Regions from separate parts of the Paenibacillus sp. ALJ109b genome, predicted to be linked through region 1. Evidence: riboswitches for the same ligand, from Rfam matches in the RefSeq annotation. Region 1 holds a riboswitch; each other region holds the start of a gene.
The links. A riboswitch is a leader RNA that binds a small molecule or an ion and turns the genes downstream of it on or off. The one in region 1 is predicted to bind thiamine pyrophosphate.
Positions count from the first base shown of each region.

Region 1 (3,719 bases):
CCCCGCTTACTACTGCTGGATGAACCGCTGGGTGCATTGGATGCATTAACCCGAATTGAGATGCAGCAGTTAATCGAACGCTTGTGGGTTGAAGAAGATCTGACCGTCATTCTGGTCACGCATGATGTCAGCGAGGCGGTTGCTCTGGCAGACAGGGTGCTGTTAATCGAAGATGGTCATATAACGATGGATACCCGAATTACGCTGGAGCGGCCGCGCGTTCGGGACAGCGGGTTTGCTCATTTTGAAAACCTGATTCTGAATCGTTTGTTGACTCCTCCACAAGTGACACCACAGCAGATTGCCCAGAAACAGATATCATTCTCGATCTAATTCCACTGGAAAGAAGGCATGATTATGCAATCCCTCTCAACTGTTCCCTCTCCTCCTGTTAAAGACTTGTTAAATCAAATTCCGGCTTATACACCTGCCAAATCCATGGAACAGATCCGAAGGGAGTTGGGACTGGAAAGTGTAGATCGACTTGCAGCGAACGAGAATCCGTTTGGTTCTTCTCCCCTGGCAGCAGAAGCGGTCAGATCGCTGGGTTCCGATCTTTTGGCTCAATACCCCGACGGTTCCAGCCAACTGCTGCGTGACAAACTTGCGGAACGTCTGGGTGTGCGTACCTCCCAATTGGTATTTGGCAGTGGATCATTCGAGCTCCTAACCCTTACCGCCCAAGCCTATCTTAATCCCGGCGAGGAATCACTCATTCCGGTGCCCTCCTTTAACTGGTATAAGGGCGCTACGCTGCTGGCAGGCGGGGTCATTCATGAAGTGCCTTTGGTCAACCATTCGCTGGACCTGGAGCAACTCCGGCAACGAATCAATGCTTCTACCCGAATTATCTGGCTGTGCAATCCGAATAATCCAACCGGAACTATTTTCACGGCAGATGCCCTGCATGGTTTACTCGAACATGTTCCCTCCCATGTCGTGGTTGTCCTGGACGAAGCGTATTATGAATTCGCGGAAAGTGAAGATTATCCTGATACGGTTAAGCTGCTGGAGCAGTATAATAATCTGATTATTTTGCGGACCTTCTCCAAAATATATGGACTGGCCGGCCTGCGAATTGGATATGGCATCGGGAATGAAAGCATCATTGAAGGCATTAACCGGGTCAAGCTGCCCATCAGTCTGACAGCCACATCCCAAGCCGCTGCTTCAGCCAGCCTGGATGATCATGAATTTGTTTCTCATTGCCTGCACTACAATCGTCAGGGACGGGAAACGTTAATACAGTCCTTTGATCATTGGAAATTACCCTACATCCCTTCCGAAACGAATTTCATCATGGTGGATCTGTTACAGGATAGTGGCCCGATTACCATAGAATTGTTGAACAGAGGCATCTCTGTCCGCGGCGGTGCCGAATTCGGAATGCCTACCTGGCTTCGGATTACGATTGGCACACCTGAGCAGATTGCCCGTCTGATCGGTGAGCTTGATTCACTGTTACATTCAAACGATTAGAATCCTAGGTTACTTTCCTAACTCACATTACGCACACTTCTTTTAAGCCGCCCTCTTTACATTCCACTTGCATGTGATATATGCTGAACACACAACTGCATATCTTGAACATTGCACTAGGGGAGCCTTGCGGCTGAGACGAATCGAACGATTCGGACCCTTTGAACCTGATCTGGATCATACCAGCGGAGGGAAGTGGAGCGGCCTCTCAGTAAGCGGATTTTTTCATGTTGATGATGAATTTTAATGTGAATTGAACTTACAGACCCACTCATTTCTCCGGAAATGGGTGGGTCTTTTTCGCGTTCTGCGGGCAGATCAGAAGGTGTAATTAAAGATCCCGCGGTTTGAGGTTGAATTTTGAATAACAAGGGGGAACGGATCGAGATGGATAACGATATAACCATTCACAACATGAGCTACGCTTTCCCGGGAAAAAGGGATTCCCCCGTGCTCTCCAATGTGTCGATGCGTGTAGCCAAAGGCGAATTTGTCTCGCTCATCGGTTCCAGCGGCTCCGGTAAAAGTACCCTTTTCAAGCTGCTGGCAGGCTTGCTTGAGCCAACACACGGTACCATTGAAATTCCTTGGGTTCAAGAAGGAAAGCGACTGGGACATGTGGCCTACATGCCACAAAAGGACCTCCTGTTATCCTGGCGAAGCGTCATGGAAAATTGCATGCTCCCCTCTGAACTTGCTACAGGTCGGCAGGATAAGGTAAGGATTCGAGCGGACATTCTGGCCGGTCTCGAAAGATTTGGCTTATCCGGCCACGCGCATGCTTACCCGAACGAACTGTCGGGTGGCATGCGCCAGCGTGTCGCGCTGCTTCGTACTTTGCTGACAGGTGGCCAACTCATGCTCCTGGATGAACCATTCGGCGCACTTGATGCCCTGACCAAACGTGAGATGCATCGCTGGCTGCTGGAGCTCAGGGAAGGCCTGGGCAAAACCGTGTTGTTCATCACACATGACATTGAAGAAGCCCTGCTGCTCAGTGATCGGATTATCCTGTTAACTCCGGGGCGCCAAGGCCAACAGCTGCAGGATCTGACGGTACCTTTGCCACGTCCAAGACATTCAGACATGATCTACGAACCGGCTCTCGTTCAGATGAGACGACTACTGGAGGAACAATTGCATGCGAGACGGTAACTTGAGAGATAGCATGAAGCATAGCGTACGAGGTTGGCTTGCCCGTTATGGTCTGTTTCTTTTGCTCATGATCTTGCTGCTTGCTTTCTGGGAGTGGATTGTGCGTATAGGATGGGTGCCTTCCTTCATCATTCCAGCCCCGACGGCGATTGCCAGTTCGCTGTATGAGCATCGCCACCTTCTGCTAGCTACACATCTGCCTGCTACCTTGATGGAGGTTGTCATTGGTTTTGGCTTGTCCATTGGTGCCGGAATTGCACTTGCAACTGGTATGCATATGAATCGGTCGATTGAAAAAGCGTTATATCCCTTCATCGTGATCAGTCAGACGATCCCGCTGATTGCCCTGTCCCCCGTCTTCATCCTGTGGTTTGGCTACACGCTGTGGAGTAAAGTTGCGGTGGTGTTCCTGATCGCATTTTTCCCGATTGTGGTGAGCACCTACGATGGCCTGCGCCAGGGTGATCCGGAGCAGCGTGAACTGCTGCTGACGATGAGGGCCACCAAGTGGGATATTTTTCTCAAACTCCAGATTCCACTTGCCCTTCCCTCCTTCTTTTCGGGACTGAAGATGTCTGTGGTGTACTGTGTGGTCGGTGCAACGATCGGGGAATGGCTTGGAGGAAGTAAGGGTCTCGGTTATTTCAGCCGCAGAATGTCGAGCAATATGAACACGGATGCAATGTTCGCCGCCATTGTGCTGTTATCTTTGCTTGGTATCGCCCTGTTTGTACTCATTGCATGGATGGAGAGAAGATTTGGTACACCACGTCATGCAGGTAGAAGAAAAACTGGATAACTTTCGGAATTCAAAACAAAAAACAAAAGAAACGAGGAACTTTACGTTATGAATAAAAAGCATATCTATTCCCTACTCCCCATTCTGCTCATGTCTCTGTTGCTGATCGTCAGCGGATGCGGAAATACGGGTACCAACACACCTGCTACAGACTCAACTTCCAATGCAAACGATACAGACTCATCTGCGATAGAAACGCCATCGGAATCCAAAGACAAGCTGTCCATCATGCTCGATTGGTACCCGAATGCAGTACATTCCTTCATCTATGTTGCTCAGGAAAAAG
Region 1 covers NZ_JAAIFP010000017.1:216,722-220,440, forward strand. The annotation lists gene G3352_RS18700 (ATP-binding cassette domain-containing protein) at 1-333, shown strand, start outside; gene hisC (histidinol-phosphate transaminase) at 358-1,479, shown strand; TPP riboswitch at 1,588-1,690, shown strand; gene G3352_RS18710 (ABC transporter ATP-binding protein) at 1,867-2,634, shown strand; gene G3352_RS18715 (ABC transporter permease) at 2,621-3,433, shown strand; gene G3352_RS18720 (ABC transporter substrate-binding protein) at 3,482-3,719, shown strand, end outside.

Region 2 (3,719 bases), on a different contig from region 1:
CATACAGTATACGCTATAATGGATACAGTGATTTAGGAAAGGGATGCAGTCATGAAGAAAGTCATCGTCGTAGGATCAGGAATTCTTGGGGCTTCCACAGCGTATCAGTTGGCAAAACAGGGTGCGGAAGTTCTTCTTATAGACCGGAAAGATCGAGGGCAGGCTACGGATGCTGCTGCCGGGATCATCTGTCCCTGGTTATCTCAGCGCCGTAATCAGGATTGGTATCAACTTGCCAAGGCGGGTACACGTTTTTATCCCGGGTTGATTGAAGAACTCAAGAGTGAAGGGGAAACGGAAACGGGTTACGCTCAAGTGGGTGCTCTTAGTATTCATACGGATGTGGACAAAATCAACAAGATGCAGGAGAGGGCCCACCTTCGTAAAGAAGATGCACCGGAGATTGCCGATATTACCCGTCTAGATGCAAAAGAAACTCATGAGCGTTTTCCTCTTCTGGAGGAGAGCTTTCAGTCCGTCTACATCAGCGGAGCCGCGCGTATTGATGGGCGTGCGCTGCGTGATGCCTTAATTCGATCGGCACAACGAAATGGAGCGGTCCTGATTAATGGGGACGCCACACTTCAATATGAATTGAACCGAGTAAGTGGAGTTGTTGTGGACGGTAAAGTCATATCGGCTGACGAGGTTATTGTGTGTGCCGGCGCTTGGGCTAATGAACTGTTGAAGCCCTTGGGCATTGATTTTAAGGTTCATTATCAGAAGGCGCAAATTATGCACTTACAGGTTCACGATCGAGAGGACACTGGGAACTGGCCTGTAGTCATGCCTCCTTCGGATCAATATCTGTTAGCCTTTGATCAACAGAAGATTGTGATCGGTGCGACTCACGAAAATGATATTGAAGGATACGATACAAGAGTAACCGCAGGCGGAATGCAGGAAATTTTGAATAAAGGATTGGAACTGGCTCCCGGTTTAGCTGAAAGCACGTTTCAGGAAGTAAGAGTAGGATTTCGTCCATTTACACCAGGTTTTCTTCCGGTAATGGGTGCTGTTCCAGGTTGGAATGGCTTGATCGCAGCTAACGGGCTTGGAGCATCTGGGCTAACGATGGGGCCTTTTATTGGCAGTCAACTGGCCAAATTGGCTTTGGGTATGGATTTGGATATCGATATTCAGCCATATGACCTTGGAAAAGCAATGGATGATCAGAAATGAGGTGAACTATGACGTATTCACAGCGCTTAACTCACGGCTACTCCTCAGACGTCATCTATCTGGAGCACCAGATTGCCATCGCAGAGGAGGACTTGGCAAAAGCTGAGGAAAAGCGGCGGGCATATGAATCGGATTTAGATCAGTTAAAGACGTCTCCCGGGTATCATTCAACTTCAGCAACGAACGTCTCTAATGAGGAAAAATGGGTCGATGAGTTAACGAAATTGCAAAGTATGATTAAGGATATCCGGACCCGACTTAAGAACTTGCAAGAAGATTTAGGGGAACTTGAAGATTAATAGGAATGGATTGACATTTGGAAAAACACATGTTGTAATAAGCCTGAGCTATTTGCAGGGGGACTGTTCGCAGTTGAGAAGGCTAAAACCTGACCCTTTGAACCTGTTAGTTAATACTGACGTAGGGAGCAAATGACATGTACTCATGTTATTTTGCCCTTGCCGAAAATAGGACAAGGGCTTTTTGGTCTGCATTTTGGATGACAGAACGCGATAGCTGGATGTGAAGCGGGGACATAATAATTTTAATAAAAGGAGAAATGATCATGTCATTTTCAAGAACGTTAAAAGATAAGTCCAGAACCGTATGGGAAGATGGATACAACCATCCTTTTTTACACGAAATGGGGAAAGGCACACTGGATCGGGAAGCGTTTAAGTTTTATCTTCTTCAGGACTATACATATCTGATTGAATATGCGAAGATTTTTGCCATGGGTGCGGTGAAGGCGACAGATGAAAAACTGATGACGAACTTTACGGTGATTCAACATGCTATTCTGTACGAAGAAATGGATTTGCATCGAAATTATATGAATGAATTTGGGATTACGCTGGATGAACATCATGCTGTCAAACCCTCTCTATACAACAAGGCGTATACGTCGAATATGATGAGTGTTGCACAAACAGGTGGGGTTGCCGAAATCATCGCCGTCATTTTCCCTTGTGCGTGGACGTATTACGACTATGCTACAAGATTAAAAGAACAATATCGAGATTCATTAGAGGGCAATTTCTATCAGACTTGGATCGAAAATTATGCAAGTGATGACTTCCGCGACTCATTCGAATGGTTCTATGATACACTGGATGCATTATGTGAACATAAAACCGAGCAGGAGCTGGAGGCCATAGAAGACATATTCAGAAGAAGTGTTGAATTTGAATATCTGTTCTGGGATATGGCGTATAAACGGCAACTCTCGTACTTCTGATGAATGCAATCTACTACAACCAGAGATAAGGATGAACATACAGATGGACAATCGTGAGGAACGTATCTATTTGCGATTTTTGAACGTGGAGGACGCGCCGACACTGCTGGATTTGCAGTTCCGTAACCGGGCTGTTTTCGAAGAGATATCGGCAAGTGAACGATCGGAGACTTTCTATACACTGGAGGGTCAAGTTGCACTTCTTGAAGGTTGGAACAAGGCCAGAGAAGAAGGGAAACGTTACTCTTTCGGAATCTTCCTGAACAATACACATGAGCTCATTGGAGAGATTTCTCTGTTCGAACTTGAACTGGATTCCACAGCCAAATGGATTGTTGGTTATGTGCTAGATCAAGTGCAGAATGGCAAGGGATACATGAGCGAAGCCCTTCGGTTAGCACTGGATTTTGCTATGAATGAAGCGGGAATAAAACGAGTGGAGGCTGGTGCACTTCCCGACAATGCCGGATCAATTCGAGTGTTGCGTAAAGCGGGCTTCCAAGAAACGGACCGCCAGAATATTAAAATCAAGGGAATTTGGAAGGAACATGTGATGTTTGCAGTGGATTTGCAGTAGATTGTTGAATATCGTAACGTGTACCACCTAAATCATCCAGGGGGAACTTATGAATAAACGGAAACAAATGTTATTGGACTCAGCACTTGTGCTCTTTGAGAAACATGGAGTAACCAACACCTCCATACAGATGATCCTAGACGAGTCAGGTGTGTCCAAAGGAACATTTTATAAATTCTTTGGTTCCAAGGATGATTGTATTCTTGCCATTCTGGAGCAGCGTGTACAGGAAGATATGATGATTCGCAAAGATTTGCAGAGCCAAAGCTATGCATCCGATTTTGACTTACTGGTGGATCAAATTATGGTGCCGATGATTTTGCCGGAAAAAAAGCTTGTTGTGGAGCTATTCTGGACAGGCTTCTATTCTGGAGAATGCAATCTGGAGAACTTGACTCGTATGCAGTTAAATTGGTTATCTGAACGACTGGTACAGGTATTTGGTGAAGAATTAAAACCCTTTGCTTATGAAGGGGCTATTTTTGGTTTTGGCATGATACATCAAATCTCGAATATGTGGAGAAACTTCCATCTTGCCCAACCGAATTGGAACCATCTTGTGCCTAAAATCCTGAACTACATTGAAATTTTGCTTCGTTCCATGCTGGAAAGGCAAGAGCATATTGTTGATTTTCCAAGTCTGTTGGTGATCGCTCCTGATTCCAAAGAAATTGCGGTGGATAAAAACAATCTGATTGAAGGTCTTCAAAAATTCAATCATTC
Region 2 covers NZ_JAAIFP010000001.1:73,066-76,784, reverse strand. The annotation lists gene G3352_RS00320 (NAD(P)/FAD-dependent oxidoreductase) at 52-1,182, shown strand; gene G3352_RS00315 (hypothetical protein) at 1,191-1,481, shown strand; TPP riboswitch at 1,528-1,626, shown strand; gene tenA (thiaminase II) at 1,748-2,419, shown strand; gene G3352_RS00305 (GNAT family N-acetyltransferase) at 2,463-2,996, shown strand; gene G3352_RS00300 (TetR/AcrR family transcriptional regulator) at 3,046-3,719, shown strand, end outside.
Region 2: another riboswitch for thiamine pyrophosphate. It lies ahead of tenA (thiaminase II); the one in region 1 lies ahead of G3352_RS18710 (ABC transporter ATP-binding protein).

Region 3 (3,719 bases), on a different contig from region 1:
TACACCGTTTTGTCAGGTCTGTAACCGACATGGTCGGGTGAAAACTGCACCGCTACAATTTCTCCCTTCACAGGCAAAATAGGCGACTTCAGACCCACATGTTTCATCAATTCTTCACCATGTAACCCTGTAGCAATAATGACATTTCTCGATGTCATCGTTCCTATTGAAGTCTCGATTCCTTGCACACCGTTTACATTCGTATGCAAACGGACATCCTGTACACCTTCCATCACCCTCGCACCCATAGCTTGAGCTGATCTGATATAAGCCTGTGTTAGATTGACGGGAAGAACCTCGCTCTCGGAAGGTCTGTAATACGCACCATACGTATCCCTGTTTAACCATGAAGCTTCCTGTTGGACAGCGACTCGATCCCACCAAATATGTTCTGTAGATAAGGTAGACGATCGATTATTTTTGTAACTGCTGACCTCACTGTATGAACGAAAAGGAGTAATAAAACCATGCTGTTGCAGCCCCATCTCCACTCCGCTAAGCGAACTGATTCGTCCCTTCTGCTCATGAAGCAAAGCTCTGCTCTTCCGTGCAAGCTTCGCCATTACAGTATGAGTGAATTCCTCACTGTCAGCAGCAAGCATCCCGGCGGCTGCACAGGAAGTTCCCCCAGCAATCCGTGCCCGCTCAACCAGAAGAACATCATGTCCTCGAGTAGCGAGTTCACATGCGATGGCACAACCGATAACTCCTCCACCTACAATAATGGTTTCTGCATGAAACTTGCCTCGAACTTCCGCTCCGACTTTACTTCCCGATACTATTCCTGGATGATGGCTTGAACGATTTCTGCTTCGACTTCTTGCTTCCTCTCTCATGATCTCATCTCCCTGGTTCGACATACCTCTCTGAATCCTCTATCGCCTGTCGCAATAAACACGCGGCCAGTTTCGGCTCATCGTTTGCCCAAATCGTTGAAATCACAGCGGCTCCTCTGGCACCAGCAGTTCGAATTGCAGCAATATTCTCAGGACTAATCCCGCCAATCGCGATCACCGGAATCGAAACATTGGAGCATACCTCAGCCAACGCACTAAGCCCTCTTGATTCGCAATTAGGTTTACTATTTGAAGCATAGACATGCCCATAGAAGAGATAATCCGCTCCACGTTCTTCTGCAATTTTTGCTTCTTCCAGAGAATGAACCGATATGCCTACGCGCAGCCGATCGACTCTCTTCAAGTCATCCTTATCGTAGCTGCGAATAACTGCTTGACCCCAATGCACACCACCAAGCGACGCATGTTGATCCAGCTGATCTGAGCCATTCATAATGATTCGGTTAGATGGAACACCTTGTGTTTTCAGACTTTGCGCCCAATACATCTGTTTCTCAAGGGCCAGCTTTTTTTCCCGAATGTGGATATAATCGACCCACCGCCATATATCCTTAGCAATATTCAGAAAAGAGTCCATGTCTCCTGTACCTGGTGAAACCACATGCAGTTCGAATGATCTTGTAGTTACATGTTCGTGGAAGATTGCCGTCCCGTTCGCCTCCTCTTGCATGATTTAAGCTGATACAAAACAAAAAAAGCCACTCCCGTAGGGGAGTGGCCACGAATGTAGAATTCATGGATCAACTGAATGACTGTCGCATGCAATTACTCTATACATAACACATAACAACTATAGAAACCAACCATAGTCGCAACGCTGTTACATAGAGAGTTGCATGATTCATCTTGCAGGCAATATCGTGAAGTCATCGATAAAGCTCTTTGTCATTAGTTGAAACGCGCCACTTCCCTACGCTGGTATGATCCAGATCAGGTACAAAGGGTCCGGAATCGCATTCTTCCATCTCAGCCGCATCGTGCGGCCCCCCTAGTGTTCATATGAAGCTGTAGCCTATGTTACCATAGACACCTTTTTTTGTCACCGTACATTTCCATTTATTACGTTATTGTTTTTCGGACCAAGCTTCAACATCCCACGTTTTGGTAACCCAACCTTCATAAAAATCAGGTTCATGGGATACGAGCAGCACGGTACCCTTGAATTCTTGCAAGGCACGTTTCAACTCTGCTTTAGCCGTTACATCCAAATGGTTTGTAGGCTCATCGAACAAAATCCAGTTACTTTCACGCATCAGAAGTTTACACAGACGAACTTTGGCTTGTTCACCACCACTAAGCGCGTTAAGCGGGCGGGTGATATGCTCATTTTTCAATCCACAACGTGCGAGATGCCCCCGGACTTCATTCTGTGTCAGATGAGAAAATTCGTTCCACACATCTTCGATTGGAGTAATATTACCTGCACGTACTTCCTGTTCGAAATAGGCTGTTTCCAGATAGTCACCCAAGAAAGTCTTACCGCTGATTGGTGGGATTTTCCCCAAGATAGTCTTGAGCAATGTGGATTTACCTACACCGTTACATCCAACAATGGCAATTTTCTCGCCACGCTCAATCGTCATCGTCATTTTAGGCAATAATGCATATGAATATCCAATTTCAAAATCAATACCCTCAAAGACGGTTTTACTACTCGCCCGGGCATCCTTGAATTTGAATGTGGGTTTAGCTGCTTCGTCTGGACGATCGATCCGTTCAATCTTACCGAGCTGCTTCTCACGGCTCTTGGCACGACCGGAAGTGGAAGCGCGGGCTTTGTTCCGCTGAATGAAATCTTCCTGCTTCTTGATAAACTCCTGCTGTTTCTCATAAGCATCAATATGCTGCGCCTTATTCATGTCGGCCATTTCAAGGAATTTGTTATAGTTCGCTGCATAACGCGTCAACTTGGCAAATTCCAGATGATAAATAACATTAACGACCTCATTCATAAACTCCGTATCATGCGAAATCAGAATAAACGCATACGGGTAATCCTTCAGGTAACGCGTCAGCCATTCGATGTGTTCCACATCGAGATAGTTCGTCGGCTCATCCAGCAGAAGTGCAGTTGGTTTCTCCAGTAAGAGCTTGGCAAGCAATACCTTCGTACGTTGACCACCACTAAGCGCGGCCACGTCACGATCTAGACCGATGGCGGACAAGCCCAGTCCATTTGCCATCTCTTCCACTTTCACATCAATCAGATAAAAATCACCTTGCTCCAATTGCTCCTGAATGTCACCCATTTCTTCCAGCAACAATTCGAGCTTGTCCGGATCGGCGTCTGCCATCTGATCCGTGATGGACATCATTTCCTTTTCCAACTCAAGCAAGGGCAGGAACGCATCCTTAAGCACATCACGAATCGTTTTTCCAGGTGTGAGCTTGGTATGCTGATCCAGATATCCATAACGAACTTTGGGGGTCCATTCAACCTTCCCTTCGTCCTTTAACAATTTCCCGGTAAGGATGTTCATCAGTGTGGACTTGCCTACACCATTTGCACCAACAAGGCCAACACGCTCTCCAGCAAGTAAACGAAAAGATACATTTTTAAATAACGTGCGGTCTCCAAAATTGTGACTCACGTTCTCTACTGACAATAAACTCATAAGATGAGGTTGCTCCTATCTATTGGACATTACTATCGTTCCGAAACCCTATTTTAGCACAGGTGTCGCCTTTTCTGAAAGTAATGTAAACATCTCATGCAACCTCGCTTTTATATTACCAAACAAACTGCCTTTATTTTATGGAACAGTTATACTCAAAATAACCTTGCGCTGCCGCTTGTTTAGCATTTGTAAACACTTCTTCGGCTCTGTAGCCATTGTTACATGTGGAAGGATAATAGTATTT
Region 3 covers NZ_JAAIFP010000024.1:140,420-144,138, reverse strand. The annotation lists gene thiO (glycine oxidase ThiO) at 1-836, opposite strand, end outside; gene G3352_RS22190 (thiamine phosphate synthase) at 841-1,527, opposite strand; TPP riboswitch at 1,748-1,857, opposite strand; gene G3352_RS22185 (ABC-F family ATP-binding cassette domain-containing protein) at 1,922-3,472, opposite strand; gene G3352_RS22180 (hypothetical protein) at 3,606-3,719, opposite strand, start outside.
Region 3: another riboswitch for thiamine pyrophosphate. It lies ahead of G3352_RS22190 (thiamine phosphate synthase); the one in region 1 lies ahead of G3352_RS18710 (ABC transporter ATP-binding protein).

Region 4 (3,719 bases), on a different contig from region 1:
TGGTGAGCATAATGGGCCAGGTCATACATCGGCACCCAGGTTTCTTCACGATTCGCACCATATCCATGGCTGAATATGATGGTTTTGTTTGCATTATCATCAGCCGGAATATACCAACCCTGCATTGTTCGACTGCCGTCTGCTGCCGGGAACGTGATGTCTTGATACTTCATGTTCTTCGCCTGCATGGGATTGGAGAATACAGGCGCTACAGTTGGATTGGATAATACCCAAGCAATATAACCGTGCAGTGCAATGAAACAAAAGAGCAGAAAAAATACAACGGAGAGCAACAACGCCACGACAATATGTTTGAACCGGATCAGCCTCGGTGATAACGAAGAAGGCAGATCTGACACTTTCGTTTGCAGCGGGGCTTCGCTCTGGGATGTCGGATACATGATTGCCCCTCCTTTAAAAATCAAATGAAGATAACAACGAGACGAACAGAGCGGATAAATGATTTTTCTGACTACTTATGAAGCAAAATCTTAATTTAATATATCTTTATCGTATGTTCCAATATAGTCAAAGTCAATTGATTGAGACCATTTGTTACGCAATTGTTATATAGTTCTGAAGATATATGGGTAACATTTCCTTAGGGTGCAAAATGCAGGGGATTCTAATTTATAAAAAGAAAATATTTACAAATATCCCTATTCCAATTGGCGCTTTTTGGTTTACAGATGAGACCGTTTCTCATATAATTTATGTAACCAAGTTTCATGTGATGAAACATGAGGAGGGCAACTTGCCATGGAAGACCGAAAGTTAACCGTCCGGGCTGTAGAACGGGCGCTGGATATATTATTGTGTTTTACAACCCGCAGTGATCTGGGACTCACGGAAATTGCCAGCCAGATCGGTCTGCACAAAAGTACAGTCCATCGTCTAATGGCTACTTTGGAGGACAAAGGGTTCGTGATCCGGGATGCGGCCACCGAGAAGTATCGACTTGGCATACGCATCTGGGAACTGTCTGCCCATATGTCTCGCAGCGATGATCCTGCCATTTTGCTCCTTCCTGCGATGGAGCGGCTGAGAGATCGACTGGGCGAAACCGTGAGCTTATATCTGCGTGACGGCAGTGAGCGGATTCGAATTCAAGCCGTGCAGAGTGATCAGGCGATTCGTCGTGTAGCTCCGGTGGGCGTCAGACTTCCGTTATCCGTGGGAGCCTCCAGCAAAGTGCTGATGGCTTTTGCCACCGAAGAGGACCGCGAAGATCTGATGAATGGACCGGAATGGCCGGTATTTATCGATCCCAAAGTATATTTGGCACAGATGAAAGACATTCTGGAATATGGCTACGCAACAAGTTATGAGGAACGTGAACCGGGAGCCGCCGCTGTATCTGTACCCATTATGGATCGGAAAGGCAACATCGCTGCTGCTCTGTCAGTATCCGGGCCAGTTAGTCGTCTCTCACAGGAGACGCTGCATGAATATGCACCTGTGCTGAAGGAAGCTGCGACACAGATGGGACTTATGTTATCCTGATCTTATTTTCTGGAATTTAAAGGTTGTTTTTATGATTCGGTTGCGCTACTCTGTAATGGATGGCCCAACGGGGTCAGGATAATTGAATATGAATCTGCGGCCTAGATGCTGCAACTTGTTAACGTTACTGGGGGAGTCCGAATTGTCCGGACTGAGACGGAATCGCATGAGATTCCGGACCCTTTGCACCTGATCTGGATCATACCAGCGTAGGGAAGTAATCGGCGATACGATCACGAACACCATATAATTTGACCTATGGATAGGCTCCACTAAGGAGTCTCTATAAGGTGTGTTATTGGTGATGGAGATAAGCCGGTTCCCTTGGGAACCGGCTTTTTTTATACAGTAAACAGGCGAAAGCTGGTGTCAGAGCTGCTTTTGGATAAAGAGCTGGGAGCATTGGCGAGCATCGGGTTCCGATATCTTTTGCCTCGAATGTCTGTATTACTTGAATTGTATGTCTCTATTTTGTGTTGTATGGTCGCTCTTTCTTTTTCTATGTTGTGGATGGTTTGGATCCGTGCGCAAGCATTTCAACCCAGGCAAACACCAATGAGGAGGAGACAAGAGCGATGAGTACAGGAAATCGAACGATGGGACAGGACAAGCAGGATCAGCAGTTGGCAAAGGAAAAAGGTACGGCAGGGCGGGTTCAGCCCTTCCCGGGCAGCCGCAAAGTTTACATTCATGGCTCACGACCGGACATTGCAGTACCGGAGCGTGAAATTGCCCTTCATGACACCAATACTCCTCAAGGAGTGGAGCATAACGAACCGCTGCGTGTCTACGATACGAGCGGACCGATGACCGATCCCGAATTTCATGCCGATATCCGGGCAGGGCTGCCAGCGCTGCGTACCCGCTGGATTACGGAGCGTGAAGATGTTGAAGCCTACCAGGGACGAACGGTAAAACCGGAGGATAACGGATTGAAAGCTGGAGGGAAGCGAACTGGAGCCGAGAAGTATCCGGGCTTGCGTGGTAAACCGTTACGGGGACAGGCAGGGCGCTGCGTGACCCAGATGCACTATGCACGGCAGGGAATGATCACGCCGGAGATGGAATTCGCCGCCATTCGTGAGGGTGTGGAACCGGAATTTGTGCGGCAGGAGCTAGCGAGTGGCAGGGCCATACTGCCGTCGAATATTAATCACCCGGAGAGTGAGCCGATGTTGATCGGGCGTCATTTTCATGTGAAGATCAATGCGAACATCGGTAACTCTGCCGTATCCTCCTCCATCGAGGAAGAGGTGGAGAAGATGACCTGGGCGGTACGCTGGGGATCGGATACCGTGATGGATCTGTCCACAGGCAAAGACATTCATACGACCCGGGAATGGATCATCCGCAATTCACCTGTGCCGATTGGAACAGTACCGCTCTATCAGGCGCTGGAGAAGGTCAATGGAGAAGCTGAAGCACTGACCTGGGAGTTGTATCGTGACACGCTCATTGAGCAGGCAGAGCAGGGTGTGGACTACTTTACGATCCATGCAGGCGTGCTGCTGCGATATATTCCGCTGACCGCCAAACGTATGACGGGCATTGTGTCACGGGGCGGGTCCATCATGGCAGCATGGTGCCTTGCGCATCATCAGGAGAATTTTCTGTATACCCATTTTGAAGAAATCTGCGAGATTATGAAGAGGTATGACGTGGCATTCTCGCTCGGAGACGGACTGCGCCCAGGAAGCATCTATGATGCCAATGATGAAGCCCAGATGGCGGAACTGGCTACGCTTGGAGAACTAACACAAATCGCCTGGAAGCATGATGTGCAGGTGATGATTGAAGGTCCGGGGCATGTGCCGATGCACAAGATCAAGGAGAATGTCGATCTGCAAATGGAGATATGTAAAGAGGCGCCGTTCTATACGCTGGGACCGCTGACGACCGATATTGCACCAGGATATGACCATATTACCTCGGCAATTGGAGCAGCAATGATCGGTTGGTTCGGCACGTCGATGCTCTGTTATGTTACGCCAAAAGAACATCTGGGCCTGCCCAATAAGGATGATGTGCGGGAAGGCGTTATCGCCTACAAGATCGCTGCTCATGCCGCTGATCTGGCGAAAGGTCACCCGCGTGCCCAGCGACGGGACGATGCGCTGTCCAAAGCACGTTTTGAGTTCCGCTGGCGCGATCAGTTCAACCTTTCGCTGGACCCGGAACGTGCGCTATCCTACCACGATGAGACGTTGCCGGCGGAA
Region 4 covers NZ_JAAIFP010000038.1:30,043-33,761, forward strand. The annotation lists gene G3352_RS29260 (alpha/beta hydrolase) at 1-401, opposite strand, end outside; gene G3352_RS29265 (IclR family transcriptional regulator) at 760-1,503, shown strand; TPP riboswitch at 1,623-1,736, shown strand; gene thiC (phosphomethylpyrimidine synthase ThiC) at 2,100-3,719, shown strand, end outside.
Region 4: another riboswitch for thiamine pyrophosphate. It lies ahead of thiC (phosphomethylpyrimidine synthase ThiC); the one in region 1 lies ahead of G3352_RS18710 (ABC transporter ATP-binding protein).